2 regions of the Parerythrobacter jejuensis genome follow, and region 1 is predicted to be linked to the other one. Evidence: predicted binding sites of a transcription regulator. Region 1 holds the regulator's gene; the other holds the start of a gene.
The links. Region 1 encodes LexA, which represses DNA repair genes until DNA is damaged. Its sites were predicted from a motif close to GTTCCNCNCTTGTTCT; they were not measured.

Region 1 (7,262 bases):
GATAGCCGCGGTGCAGCAGGATGCCTTCATTGCCGTCGATATAAGTCAGCGCGCTCTCGCAAGAGGCGGTCGACTTGTAACCGGGATCGAAGGTGAAAGCGCCCGTGGCGCCATACAGCTTGCGAATATCGACCACGTCCGGGCCGGTGGTGCCTTGCAGCACCGGGAATTCGTGGGACTGGCCTGCCAGCTCTAGTTTTGCCGTGTCTGCCATTCTTGTTCTCCTACCACCTGCTTATTGCTCGTGCCTTAGCTGGCCGGGGCCGCCTGCGCGTCAATCCGCGCGAGGGACTCCTCCCTGCCGAGCAGGACGAGCACATCGAAAATACCGGGCGACGTTGTCGTACCCGTTAAAGCTGCACGCATGGGTTGCGCGAGTTTGCCGAGGCCCAGTTCGAGCTGTTCGGCGAGCGCCTTCGTAGTGGCTTCGAGGGCCTCGATTGTCCAGTCATTTTCCGCATGGAGAGCCTCGGAAATCTTGGCCAATCTTGCGCGACCATCGCTGTCGAGCAGCTTCGCGGCCTTTTCGGTCATCTCCAGCGGCCGTTTGCTGAACAGGAATTGCGCTCCCTCGGCCAACTCGTTGATATCCTTCGCGCGGACCTTGAGCACATCCATTGCCTTGGTCAGCAGCCCGGCGTCTGCCTGCGGGCCAATTTTTGCCGCCACCAAACCTGCCAAATGGGCATTGTCAGCCTCGCGGATATGGTGCCCGTTGAGGTTCAGCAGTTTCTTGGTGTCGAAGCGCGAGGCGCTTTTGCCCACACCCTCCAGCGAAAACAGCTCGATGGCTTCGACCTTGGTGAACTCTTCCTTGTCCCCATGACCCCAACCAAGCCGGAGGAGGTAGTTGAACAAGGCTTCGGGGAGCACGCCCATTTCGTCGCGATAGGCCTCGACACCCACTGCGCCATGGCGTTTGGACAGTTTGGCTCCATCGGCACCGTGGATCAGCGGCACATGGGCGTAAACCGGCTGCGGCCAGCCGCCCTCGATGGCGTCCATGGCGTGGATGATCGGCAGCTGGCGAAACGCATTGTTGAGGTGGTCGTCGCCGCGGATAATATGCGTGACTCCCATATCGTGGTCATCGACCACTACAGCGAGCATATAGGTGGGCGAGCCATCGGCCCGCAAAAGGACGTAGTCGTCCAACTCTTCATTGCGGACGGTGACACTGCCCTGGACCGCGTCCTCGATCGTCGTCTCGCCCTCTTCAGGTGTCTTTAGCCGGACAACGAAAGGCGACCCCAGAGGCGCTTCGGACGCATCACGGTGACGCCACCGGCCATCATAACGCTGTGGCTGCTTGGCCGCGCGTTGTGCGGCGCGCATTTCTTCCAGTTCCTCAGTCGTGGCGTAGCATTTGTAGGCGTAGCCTGCTTCGAGGAGCTTCTCGGCGACTTCGACATGGCGCGACCCGCGTTCGGACTGGAACACCGGATCTTCATCGTAATCGAGGCCGAGCCATTCGAGACCTTCGAGGATCTTGTCGATAGCGTCTTGTGTGGAGCGCTTCTTGTCCGTGTCTTCGATCCGAAGCAGCGCAGTGCCGCCATGATGACGGGCAAATAGCCAATTGAACAAAGCGGTACGTGCCCCGCCCAAATGAAGAAATCCAGTCGGTGAAGGGGCAAAACGCGTAACAACAGTCCCCGATTTTGCGCCACTATTACTTGCCATCTTGTGTGGCTTCCTTTCCAATCAGTTCCATGGCGACCAACAGCGCGCCCGATATGCCGCCAGGCGTGCCCCTGGCTGGCGAGCATGCGCCCGATCATGCTGCATTGCAGCAACGCCCTTGGCATTCACGCTGGCGCTTGTCCAGCGTGGCAGCTCTGCTTGATCGCGCGCTGGCCGATGCCGGCTTTGATCGTGCCCCCTGGATCGCCGTTTCACTCGCAGCAGGAATAGCGCTCTGGTTTGTCCTCGACACGCCATGGGAATGGGTCATCGCACTGATGATTGCGATGGGTGCTGGCTTCGCGGGATGGGTGATTGGCACCCGGGTGGCCCGGTTCCATCTCGGATCGGCGATTGTCGCAGTTGCAGCTGCGTTGGCTTTCGGACTGGTCTTGATCTGGGCGCGATCAACCATGATCGGGGCAGAGGCGTATCCTGCACCGCAAGTGAAAGTGTTCGCAGGCAAAATACTGGAGCGCGAGGAGCAACCGGCCCAGCAACGCATCAGGTTGATCCTGGCCGTACGTGACGCAGAGCAAGGCACGGCACGAAAGATCAGGGTCAACGTTCCCGGTGAGCAAGCATATGATGCATTGGGCGAGGGGGCGGTGATCCGCTTCCGGGCGCGGCTGATGCCACCCGCTCCGCCGATGGTGCCGGGTGCTTACAATTTTGCCCGGCGCGCATGGTTTGACGGGTATGCCGCGACTGGGTCAGTTCTTGGCCCGATTGACATTATAGAACCGGCTCCCGAAGCCACAGGGCTGGCCGCGATTCAGCGACTGCTGTCCGGCCATGTGCGGCAGAATCTCGGCGGATCGGCCGGCACAATCGCGGCGGCCTTCGCCAGCGGGGATCGCGGCGCCATCACCGAGGCGGATGAGGAGGCGATGCGGGATGCGGGCCTGACCCACCTTCTTTCCATCAGCGGCTTGCATGTTAGCGCGATCATCGCCGCAGCCTTCTTTGTGGCCCTGAAACTGCTCGCGCTGTGGCCGTGGCTGGCCTTGCGGATCCGATTGCCGGTTGCGGCAGCGGCAGTCGGTGCACTGGCGGGCATCGGCTATACACTCCTGACCGGTGCCGAGGTGCCGACGGTGCGGAGCTGCGCAGCGGCCGTCCTCGTGCTCATCGCGATTGCGTTGGGGAGGGACGCCTTGTCGCTTCGGATGGTATCGGTTGCGGCGGCATTTGTGATGTTCCTTTGGCCGGAATCGCTGATCGGGCCGAGTTTTCAGATGAGTTTTTCGGCCGTGATCGCGATTGTCGCTTTGCACAACGCAGAGCCGGTCAAGCGTTTCCTTGCGCCCCGTGAGGAAAGCTGGTTTGCCCATGTCGGGCGGCGCACAATCATGCTGCTCGTCACTGGCTTCGTGATCGAGATCGCGCTGATGCCGATTGTCCTGTTCCATTTTCACCGCGCGGGTGTTTACGGCGCGTTCGCCAATGTCATCGCAATCCCGCTGGTGACCTTCATATCCATGCCGCTGATCGCTGTGGCCTTGGCCCTTGATCTGGTTGGATTGGGCGGGCCGGTCTGGTGGTTGGTGGGGCAATCGCTCGATTTGCTCCTCGGCATTGCGCATTTCACTGCCAGCCAGCCTGGCGCGGTCAAATTGATGCCACAGATGGGCCTGGGCACTCTGGCTCTGTTCGTGATCGGAGGCTTGTGGCTGGCCCTGTGGCGCGGGCGATGGCGATTGCTCGGGTTGGTGCCATCGGCCGTAGCAACGGTCATGCTGTTGCTGACACCAGCGCCGGATGTGCTGATTTCAGGAGATGGCCGGCATGTCGGTATTGCGGGCGAGGGTGAGCGGTTGATCATGCTACGCGAAAGCCGGTCGGACTATGCGCGCGAGAATTTGCTCGAGCTCTCGGGCATGACGGGTGAAACCGTCACGCTCGCAGATTGGCCGGGTGCCAAGTGCAGTCGGGATTTCTGTGTCATCACTTTGCAACGTTCTGGCCGAGACTGGCATTTGCTGATCGCTCGCAGCCGCGACATTGTCGAAGAGCGCGCCTTGGCGGCAGCGTGCGATCGTGCGGATATCGTGGTGGCCGACCGGTATTTGCCGCGATCGTGCCAGCCGCAATGGCTCAAAGCAGATCGGCGCTTTCTCGATAAGTCGGGTGGATTGGCGCTCTTCCTGGAGGACGAGAGCTTCACATCAGTCGCCCAAGGGGAAGGTGAACATGGGTGGTGGCGCGGCAATGATCGCAGGGAGCGGCGCTGACCTTCGCCAACTCCGCTTCCCGCATGGTGATCAGTGATAACGACGGAGCAGGCCCGCCAATTTGCCTTGGACCTGAACCTGCGCAGGTTGGTAGACCTGAGCATCATAGGCCGCATTGGCCGGATCGAGACGCACCATCCCGCTGTCGCGATGGAGATATTTGAGTGTCGCTTCCTCGTTGTTGACCAGTGCCACGACAATCTCGCCATCACGCGCGCTGTCTGTGCGACGGATCAACGCGAAGTCACCATCGAAAATGCCAGCATCGACCATCGAGTCGCCAGACACTTCAAGCGCGTAATGTTCGCCCGGGCCCAATAGGGCCGCCGGAACAGGCAAAGACTGATGATCTTCCAGCGCCTCAATCGGGGCACCGGCGGCGATCCGGCCGTGCAACGGAATATCGATCACATCATTGGCCGGTTCCGGTTGCGCCTTGGGCGGTGCAGTTCGTGCCGAAACGAGATCATTGGCCGGCTTGGCCGCAGGCGTGGCGCCGACAACGTCTTCTGGCTGCTTCAACACTTCGAGAGCGCGAGCGCGATTGGGCAGGCGGCGGATGAAACCGCGTTCTTCCAATGCGGAAATCAGGCGATGGACGCCCGACTTGCTCTTAAGGTCGAGCGCTTCCTTCATTTCCTCGAAAGAAGGGGAAATTCCTGTCTCTTCCAGCCTGCGCTGGATAAACTGGATCAATTCGTGCTGCTTTGCGGTCAGCATGGACGATGGCTCCCTGATGGCCTGTTCCGGTCTCGTGCGCGTCGATGCGAACGAATGAAGAACAATTAGGCAACCAATTTCGCTAAGTCAAGCAATCGCGCCATTTCCGAGCCAATAGGCCGGAACATATGTTCCCGCTTTCGTCCCGTCGGCATGGGCTGCGCGGTCAATCAGCGCTTCTGCCCGTGAGAGGGCGAGCAAAGCGCTGCTGTCTTGTTCGACCAGTGGAACAAGCCCGTCCTGAGTCCATGCCGCGCGTAGGAACTCCCGTCGTACGCCGCCAGCCGGACAATCTTTGGCGAGCGGCAAGTCGATCGTGCGGGAAAGGCATGCGGAAGCGCCCGCGAGGCGGCGAATGGCGGGCAGCATGAAGAGATAACCGGTCACGAAGCTGGAGACCGGATTGCCTGGCAAGCCCAGGATCAATTGCTGGCCGCGCGTTGCCACCATCAGCGGCTTCCCCGGCTTCATCGCGACTTTCCAGAAATCCAGTTCGGCCCCGGCTTTCTCCAGGGCAGGTTTGGCCAAATCGTGATCGCCTACAGATGCGCCGCCGGTGATCACGATCAGGTCCGCATCGCGGTTCGCCTGCAATGCCTCGACAATGGTATCGAGATGATCGGGCAATGGCGCATTGCGTACGATGGTTGTGGGCTCCTGACCGGCCAGCGCAGAGAGCATGGCTGCATTGCTGGCGGGTATCTGGTGGGTCGCGCATTGGGTCGGGTCGGCAACGAGTTCGTCCCCGGTATCAAGGATTGTGACCTTCGGCCTGCCGGTGACTGATAGCGAGCCGCGCCCGGCAGACCGTGCCAACGCCAATTGGGCCGCACCGATCCGAACACCTCCTTCTAGCAGGCTGTCACCGTCGGAAAATTCGAAGGCCTTGCTCCGGATGTGTCGCCCTTCCGGCGGTATCTCTTCGGCCGCAACCTGTTTGCCATCGACCGTGGCGTTCTCCTGGATCAGGATCCGGTCGGCACCGGCAGGGAGGATGGCCCCGGTCGAGATGCGAACGGTTTGGCCCGTTACCAGCGCGCCATCAAATGCTTGCCCGCAGCGGCTTTCCCCGATCAATTCCCAAGGACCAACACCACAGATCGCATAGCCATCCATCGCGGACAAATCCGCCGGTGGTTGGGTGCGGGCCGCGGTTAGAGGCTGGGCGAGATAGTGCCCCAGCGCTTCGTCAACCGGCACATCCAGAGCCGCAACAGGCTCGAGCTTGGCGAGCATGCGTGCCAGCGCATCTTCCAACGATAGCGCCGGTTGGCTCATGGAGCGGTCCAAGTGCCCGACTTGCCGCCAGTTTTCTTGGTCAGTTTCACGCCGCCAATCACCATGCCTTTGTCGAGCGCCTTTGCCATGTCATAGATGGTCAGGAGCGCGACCGAAACAGCGGTCAGGGCCTCCATTTCGACCCCGGTCTTACCGGTCAGCGAGGCTGTGGCGGTAACGGCGATCCCGCTGTCATCAGGAACGCATTCGACCTGCACACTATCGAGCGCAAGCGGGTGGCATAGCGGGATCAGCTCGCCCGTTTTCTTTGCTGCCATGATCCCGGCGATCCGCGCGGCGGCCAGCACATCACCCTTTGGCACGGCCCCATCACGGATAGCCGCCAAGACCGTATCCGACATGGCGATATGCCCGCTCGCAACCGCTTCGCGTCGCGATTCGGCCTTGGCGCCGACATCGACCATGCGGGCATCGCCTTTGTCATCGAGATGGGTCAGCTTGCTCATTCAATCGGCCCCTTCGCTTGCGCAAATCCTACGCGATGGAACACATGGAACACTGTCCTGGGGCAAGAACCCCGCCCCGCAGAGCCGCCTTGCGAATTCGGTGTCCGAAGTCGTGCCTGCGTAAACCATCAGCGGCGCGATGCCATAAACCGGATGGGTAGGACAGCCCCCGCAGACCGATCGGCTCAGCCCTCAAGCAGCGATCGCGTTGCCGAAGCAATATCGTCTTGCCGCATCAGGCTCTCGCCTACCAGGAAGGTGCGCACCCCTCTTTTCGCAAGGCGATCGCAATCGGCATGGGTCGCAATCCCGCTTTCGCCGACCAACAGAATATCGTCGGGGACCAGCGGAGCGAGGCGTTCGGTCGTTGAGAGCGAAGTCTGGAAGGTTTTGAGGTCGCGATTGTTCACCCCGATCAATTGCGAACTCAACCGGGTCAGGGCGCGCTCCAGCTCCACCTCGTCATGCACCTCGACCAGAACATCCATTGCCAACTCACCCGCCGCGCGATCAATTTCGCGCATTGTGGTATCGTCTAGAGCGGCAACGATGATCAGGATCGCATCCGCGCCCATCGCGCGCGCTTCCAGACATTGCCAGGGATCGACCATAAAGTCTTTGCGCAAGACAGGCAGGTCGCAGGCGGCGCGAGCGGCAATCAGATAATCCTCATGCCCATGGAAGTAGGGCTCGTCTGTCAGGACTGACAGGCAAGTAGCACCTCCCGCCTGATATGCAGCGGCATGCTCGGCGGGCCGAAAATCTTCCCTGATCAGACCTTTCGACGGACTGGCCTTCTTGATTTCGGCGATCAGGCCAAACCCGGATTTGCTGGCTTTGCGCAATTCCCATTCGAAGCCGCGAACCTCGCTTTGCGCCG
Region 2 (7,262 bases), 270 kb from region 1:
AATGCAGGCCGGTGGTCGGTTCGTCGAGGATATAGAGCGTCTGCCCGGTGCTGCGCTTGCTCAGCTCCTTGGCGAGTTTCACGCGCTGCGCCTCGCCGCCTGACAGGGTGGTCGCCTGCTGGCCGACCTTGACGTAGCCCAGCCCGACTTCGTTGAGCATATGCATCTTGTCGCGGATCGGGGGCACGGCCTTGAAGAACTCCTCCGCATCTTCGATCGTCATATCCAGCACATCGGCGATGGAGTGGCCTTTGAACTTCACCTCCAGCGTTTCACGGTTGTAGCGTTTGCCGCCGCATTCCTCGCAGGTGACATAGACATCGGGCAGGAAGTGCATTTCGATCTTGATCAGCCCGTCGCCGGTGCATTTCTCGCAGCGGCCGCCCTTCACGTTGAAGCTGAAGCGGCCCGGCTTGTACCCGCGCGCGCCGCTTTCGGGCAGGCCGGCGAACCAGTCGCGGATATTGGTGAAGGCGCCGGTATATGTCGCGGGGTTGGAGCGCGGGGTGCGGCCGATGGGCGACTGGTCGATCTCGATCACCTTGTCGCAATATTCGAGGCCGGTGACCTTCTCATGCGCGCCCGCGATCACCCGGGCGCCGTTCAATGTGCGCGCGGCGGAGGCGTAGAGCGTGTCGATCGTGAAGCTGGACTTGCCGCTGCCCGATACGCCGGTGACGCAGGTAAAGGTGCCGAGCGGAATGCCGGCAGTGACGTCTTTCAGATTGTTGGCCTGTGCGCCGTGGACGGTGAGCTGGTGGCCGTTGCCTGTGCGGCGTTCCCTGGGGATGGCGATCTCGCGGCGGCCGGTGAGGTAGTCTGCGGTGAGTGACTTCTTCGATTTGAGCACCTGCTTGAGCGTGCCCTGCGCCACCACTTCGCCCCCGCGCACACCGGCGCCTGGGCCGAGATCAACCACATGATCGGCCTGGCGGATCGCATCCTCGTCATGCTCCACCACGATCACCGTATTGCCGAGATCGCGGAGGCGCTTGAGCGTTTCCAGCAGCCGGTCATTATCGCGCTGGTGCAGGCCGATGCTCGGCTCGTCGAGCACATAGAGCACACCGCTGAGGCCGGAGCCGATCTGCGAAGCGAGGCGGATACGCTGGCTCTCCCCGCCCGACAGCGTGCCGGAGGTGCGGTCCAGATTGAGGTAGTCGAGCCCGACATTGTCGAGGAAGCCCAGCCGTTCGTTGATTTCCTTCAGGATGGCGCGGGCGATTTGCTGCTGCGTCTCCGTCAGCTGCGCATCGAGGCCGAGGAACCAGTCCTTCGCATCCGAAACGCTCATGCGCGTGGGGGCGCTGATATCGGTCCCCGCGATCTTCACCGCCCGCGCCTTCTCGTTCAGGCGCGCACCGCCGCAGGTCTCGCACGGCTGCGCGGTCTGGAACTTGGCCAGCTCCTCCTGCATCCACGCGCTTTCGGTCTGGCGCAGACGGCGGTTGAGGTTACCGATCACCCCCTCGAACGGCTTGTTGACCGTGTATTGCTTGCGCCCGTCCTTGAAGGTCAACGGCACCGGCATCCCGCCCGTGCCATGCAGGATGATCATCCGCTGGTCCGGCTCCAGCGCGTTCCACGGCGTAGTGACATCGAAATCATACGCCTTGGCGAGGCTGGTCAGCACCTGCATGTAATAGGGCGATGGCGGGTTGGACTTCGCCCATGGCACCACCGCACCCTGTTTCAATGTCAGCGCCTCGTTCGGGACCACCAGTTGCGGATCGAACAATTGCTTCTCGCCCAGCCCGTCACAGGTCGGGCACGCCCCCTGTGGCGAGTTGAAGGAGAACAGCCGCGGCTCGATTTCTTCAATGGTGAAGCCGCTGACGGGGCAGGAGAACTTCTCCGAGAACACGATCCGGTTGGCCGGAATGCCCGCGCCTTTCATCGCGCCGCCCGCGTCGTCGTCCTCGCCTTCACGCCCTGGCGCCACACCATCGGCAAGATCGACATAGGCCAACCCTTCGGCCAGCTTGAGCGCGGTTTCGAACGAGTCCGCCAGTCGCGTTTCCAGGTCGGCCTTCACCGCCAGCCGGTCCACCACCACTTCGATGTCGTGCTTGAACTTCTTGTCGAGCGCCGGGGCCTCTTCGATCGGATAGAGCTCGCCATCGATCCGCACGCGGGTGAAGCCCGCCTTCTGCCATTCGGCCAGCTCCTTGCGATATTCCCCCTTGCGTCCGCGCACCACCGGCGCGAGCAGATAGAGCCGGGTGCCCTCGGGCAATTCCATCACCCGATCGACCATATTGGAAACCGTCTGCGCCTCGATCGGTTTGCCGGTGGCCGGCGAATAGGGCACGCCAACGCGCGCCCATAGCAGCCGCATATAGTCGTAAATCTCGGTCACCGTCGCCACGGTCGAGCGCGGGTTGCGCGACGTCGTCTTCTGCTCGATCGAGATCGCGGGGCTGAGCCCGTCAATATGCTCGACATCGGGCTTCTGCATCATCTCCAGAAACTGCCGCGCATAGGCCGAAAGGCTCTCGACATAACGCCGCTGCCCCTCGGCATAGATGGTATCGAAGGCGAGCGACGATTTGCCCGAGCCGGACAGGCCCGTGATCACAATCAACGCATCACGCGGCAGATCGATATCGACGCCCTTGAGATTATGCTCGCGAGCACCGCGGACTGAAATTTTGGTAAGTGCCATGATTACTCAATTGGGGCCTGTGTTGCGATGAGTCCAGAGCGGACCTGGGACCATAGCGGAAAGGACAAATGTTCTCCACATGTTCCTTCGCAATTCAGATGTTGCATCCTGGCGCCGTCACTCGCATGATCCTCTTACTAAGAGGGGGGAAGATGGGCACGAGCGAGCCAGCGACGCGCGAATTCAGCGAGATCGAACGCAAGATCATCGATTGTGCCATCAAAGGAATTGCTGCCGACTTCGGTGACGGAGAAAGTGACAGCAAGAAGCCGAAAGTTGATGCCAGCTTCCTCTCTGATCTATGGCTTGAACGGCTCCCGGGCATTGAAATGCACCCGTTTGGGATCGAGGTCATGGGCCTCGAAATTGACGGCCAGCTTGGGCTTGGCGGATCTCGCCAATCCTCTGCGGGCAAACAGTGTCTGCTCGGCTTTCACGCACACAATTGCTTCTTCAATGATATGATCTCGCTGCAAAATGTCCGCTGCGAGAGCATCTATTTCACCGATTGCGAGATTGCCAGTTTCGAGCAGGACGATGGCATCCTTGTCTCGGTTGATGGCGACGGAATGAACGTCGATGGCCGCGTAGCTTTCTCCAAAACAGTCGCCCATGGTCATGTGTCCTTTCAGGGGTCGCAGATCAGCGGCGCTGCACAATTTGATGACTGCACTTTCCCCGAGGGTCTAAGCCTCTGGGGAACAACAATCGGCAATCAGTTGAGAGTCATGAACAGCAGGCTCGCGACGGGTTATGACGGTAGCGCCCTCGCCTTTCCCAATGCGCAGATAGGAGGCCAAGTCTTCCTCAAGAGAAACGTGGTCGATGGCCTCGTCTACGCGGCGAATGCGCAGGCTGCCGAAGTGTTTATTGAAAGATGCCGGTTTGGCAGCCCCGCCGCGTTGTCAGTCAATTTTTCCAGCATGACATTGAAAGGCGATCTCCAGATCACGAGTTCGCGTCTGGCAGAAGGTCTGTCATTGCAATCTGGAACGATAGGCGGGAACGTCTTTCTGCAACGAAGTCATATCTGCAATGGTGCCAATTTGGCGGATGCCACGGTGACTGGCGGAGTGATGCTCAAGCAATCCGTCTTCACCGGCCATATGCAAAGCTGGGCCTGCACCATCGCAGGCCTGAATGCATCAACAGTGACGATTGAGAAAGCTGCATTCGACGGGCATGTTTCGATGCAAGCTGCCCATGTCCTTGCAACCTGCGAGATATCCGACACGATCTTCGGCAGGCGACGCTCCAAAATCTTCATCGGCCCTAGCCTGCCTTACAATCTCAACATGCAGGGCTTTTCCACCGGGTATAGTCTGCAAGTAAACCGCTGCGCATTTCATTCGATCAATGTGTTGAGCAACCTGGAAATCGGCGGCAATATTTGGTTCGAGCAATGCTATTTCGCGCCAGAGGTTAAGAACTGGTCGATCAGGCTAGCTGGTAGCAAAGTCGGCGCAATTGTCGGGATTGATGCTTGTCTGATCGGAAGCGGGCTGGAACTGCCCACCCTGCACTGTTCCGAACTTCAGTTGCACGGAAACCTGATTTTCCCCGGAATGGCAGATCTGGCCCGCAACGAGATTGCCATCTGGGCCAGCGAATGTGTTGTCTCGCGCCGGGTTGGCTTTGCCGTCGACCAATCCGGACCAGGCAAGGGAAATCTCGGCGCTTGCTGGGGGCGGGTCGATTTTTCGACATCGCGCATTGGCGAAAGATTCTATTTGCGGTCCACCCGCATATTTCTCTCGCAGGCAACCAAAGATGACCGGAGCGCGCTCGCTGTCGATCTATCGAGAATTGAAGTTGGCGGTGATCTTATGATCGGCCCGAGTGCCTACAAGCTGGTTGAATCGATCGACCAGACCGAACGTGAAGCCAGAATCGAAGGCTGCGTCAATCTCGACGACGCCCGGATCGCCGGCGACCTGATTGTGCACCAGAGCACAATCGCAGCCGACGGAGATATCGTCCGACCCTTGTCACATTTCGAAACCGAAGAGCGCGTCAGCAAGCGGAAACGTGGGGCGGCACTCACACTCAGGGATGCAAGGATCGACGGTGAACTCGAACTTGGCAGACCGGTCCTGCGCGGCATCGTCGACATGCGGGACGCAACCGTCGGAGCGATTGCAGATGGCGGGGGAGACCGCTGGGAGGATGCAGGCGTTGCCCCGGGACACCTCCTGCTCGACGGCCTGACCTATCGTGATCTGGACAACGTTTATGACGGAGCTGCAGAGGGCAGGTCGATCAAAAACACGCCCTCTGACGCAGCATCACGCCGCCTGCGTTGGCTGACACTACAATACCCGGATCGGGCGGCCACGCCCGATACATTTGTACCCCAGCCTTACGAACAGCTTGCCTCCATTTTCGCGAGCGAAGGGAACGAGAAAGCCCGTCGGCAGGTGTTGATCGAGAAACGTGACTTGCAGCGCCGGCACGGTCGCCTGGGCAGGTTCGAGCGAGGCGTGCAATGGGTACTGATGGCCGTCAGCGAATACGGATATTCTCCGGGTCGGGCAATCCTGTGCACCATTGCGTGGCTAATGCTCGGCACAGCGGGCGCCTATATCCTGGAGAATCAAGGTGCCATCATCCTGTCGAGCATTGATGGCCAGCCCAAAGCTCCGTTCAGTCCCTTGGTGTATGCTCTTGATGCCGCAATTCCTATTATCGATCTCAACCAGGATAGTGGCTGGACTCTCGACAAGGAAAAACTTGGCTCACGCTGGATGGCAGAGTTGCTCGTTACCGCAAAGGGACTCTACGAGATTATCGGCATGCTGCTGGTGTCCATCACAATTCTGACACTGACGGGAACATTGCGAGAGAAAGAGTAGCGCCCATAGCACCCTTCTCCTCCCATCTACGCATTCCCCCTCACCCACCGCCAAGCGCGCCATCAACCACCCTCGCCCTAGGCCATGCCGGTTCCCTCGCTCTTCGGAGAGCCACCCATCGGTCCGCGTTTCAATCTGGCCCCCAATTTGTGGAAGAAGCGCCGCTATAGCGGGCCGCATCGGCGCGCGATCCGGGCGGAGGTTCTGGCCGCGATGGTGGATCGCGAAGCGCAGGTTGCACCCGCCCATTTGATCGCGCTCGGCCTGTTGCTGGCGAGCCTGGCCGTGGTGACACAGCCTGGCCTGCTGGCGCTGGCCCTGTGTTTGAGAACAGCCTCGCTCCTGTTAACCCGGCGTACGACCGCGCGGCTCGTGTCGGACATCGACCTGGAGGCAGGCGAGGATGGTGCCCTGAACGGGCTCTATATTGCAATGACGCTCGCCGGCGTCAGCTGGGCGACGTTGTTGCTGGCCCTCGATCCTGCGGCGGACCCTCCCATTGCAGTGGCGCTGGTGGCCGGCGTGGTGATGATCGGGGTCTCGCTGGTGATCATCACCTACGGGCCGATTGCCTCGGTCAAAGTGGCGTATGTTGCTTCCTTCCTCGGCACGCTTGCCGTTGCCTGCATGACCGGGCATCCGGTGGTCCCGTGGCAATTGATGCTGGGGGTTGCCGGTCTCGTTGCCGGGCCGGTGCTGTTCAGTCGCGGGGCCGCGCGACACTCGATCACGCGGGCTTGCCTGACGGTCGAAAACCGGAGGCTGAGCGACAAGCTGCAGCAGGCGCTGGAGCGCGCGGAACGGCTGGCCCATCACGATCCGATGACCGACCTCCTCAACCGGCGTGCCTTTTTCCAAAGGTTTTCTGCGCCACCCGATGCCGGCACCGAACGGCACTTGCTGATGATCGATCTCGATCATTTCAAGGCGATCAATGACTGCTTCGGCCATGATGCCGGTGACATGGTTCTGTGCGGCCTGGCGCGCGAGATGGAGGCCGTGCTGGCCGGGCTTCCCGCCGGGAACCATGGCTGTGTGCGGCTGGGCGGGGAGGAGTTCGTGTTCGTCCTCGACCGGCTGGACCTTGAGGAAGCCCATGCGGTGGCTGAGGATCTGCGGAAACGCGCGCGACTGGTGCCGGTGCGGCAGGGCATGTCCCCCAATCTGGGTGTGTCCGCCTCGATCGGTGTTGCTGTGCAAAAGCCCGGCGAAAGCCTCGACGACGTCCTGCGCCGCTCCGACCTTGCCATGTACCGCGCCAAAGACCGCGGCCGGAACCAGGTGGCGCTGGCGGCGTGATGTGCGCTTAGCGGAAGATAACGACAGCCTTTTTTTCGTTTTCAATCCACGCCTCGCCCTCGATATCCTTCACCGTCCCCTCGGGGCCCTCGGCATCCCCTTCTGACGGTTTGAGCACGAGGTGCAGCTTTTTCGTCGGCTTCTTCGAGCGGTCATGCTCACCTATCGTATAATTGCCGGTATCGTGTTCTTCAGCCCGAATCTTTACGAGGCCTCTGCGCACCGACTCGGCCCATCTCAGCGTCTTCTGCAGCACTTCGATCTTATGTTTGGCCTTATGTTTGGAGTAGTTCACAGCTTCACCTTCCAGACGTCTTCGAGCTTCTCCTCCAGAACGTCAAATTGCTCTTTGGTACAGACTTTTTCAGTCAGGTAGACACTCAGCGTCTCAAGCACTTCGTCCATCGTTCCCTGCGCTGACAGCCCGAGGGCCACAGCAAGATACC

Region 2: the regulator LexA is predicted to act here: its motif matches at 2,736-2,751, upstream of uvrA (excinuclease ABC subunit UvrA).

The regions. Positions count from the first base shown of each region.
Region 1 is NZ_BAAAZF010000001.1:605,213-612,474, reverse strand. Features, by position in the region: gene ABD653_RS02945 (citrate synthase) at 1-214, opposite strand, end outside; gene gltX (glutamate--tRNA ligase) at 250-1,683, opposite strand; gene ABD653_RS02935 (ComEC/Rec2 family competence protein) at 1,713-3,917, shown strand; gene lexA (transcriptional repressor LexA) at 3,948-4,637, opposite strand; gene ABD653_RS02925 (molybdopterin molybdotransferase MoeA) at 4,725-5,915, opposite strand; gene moaC (cyclic pyranopterin monophosphate synthase MoaC) at 5,912-6,382, opposite strand; gene trpC (indole-3-glycerol phosphate synthase TrpC) at 6,568-7,262, opposite strand, start outside.
Region 2 is NZ_BAAAZF010000001.1:874,249-881,510, forward strand. Features, by position in the region: gene uvrA (excinuclease ABC subunit UvrA) at 1-2,665, opposite strand, end outside; gene ABD653_RS04220 (hypothetical protein) at 2,818-5,517, shown strand; gene ABD653_RS04225 (GGDEF domain-containing protein) at 5,602-6,816, shown strand; gene ABD653_RS04230 (hypothetical protein) at 6,824-7,111, opposite strand; gene ABD653_RS04235 (hypothetical protein) at 7,108-7,262, opposite strand, start outside.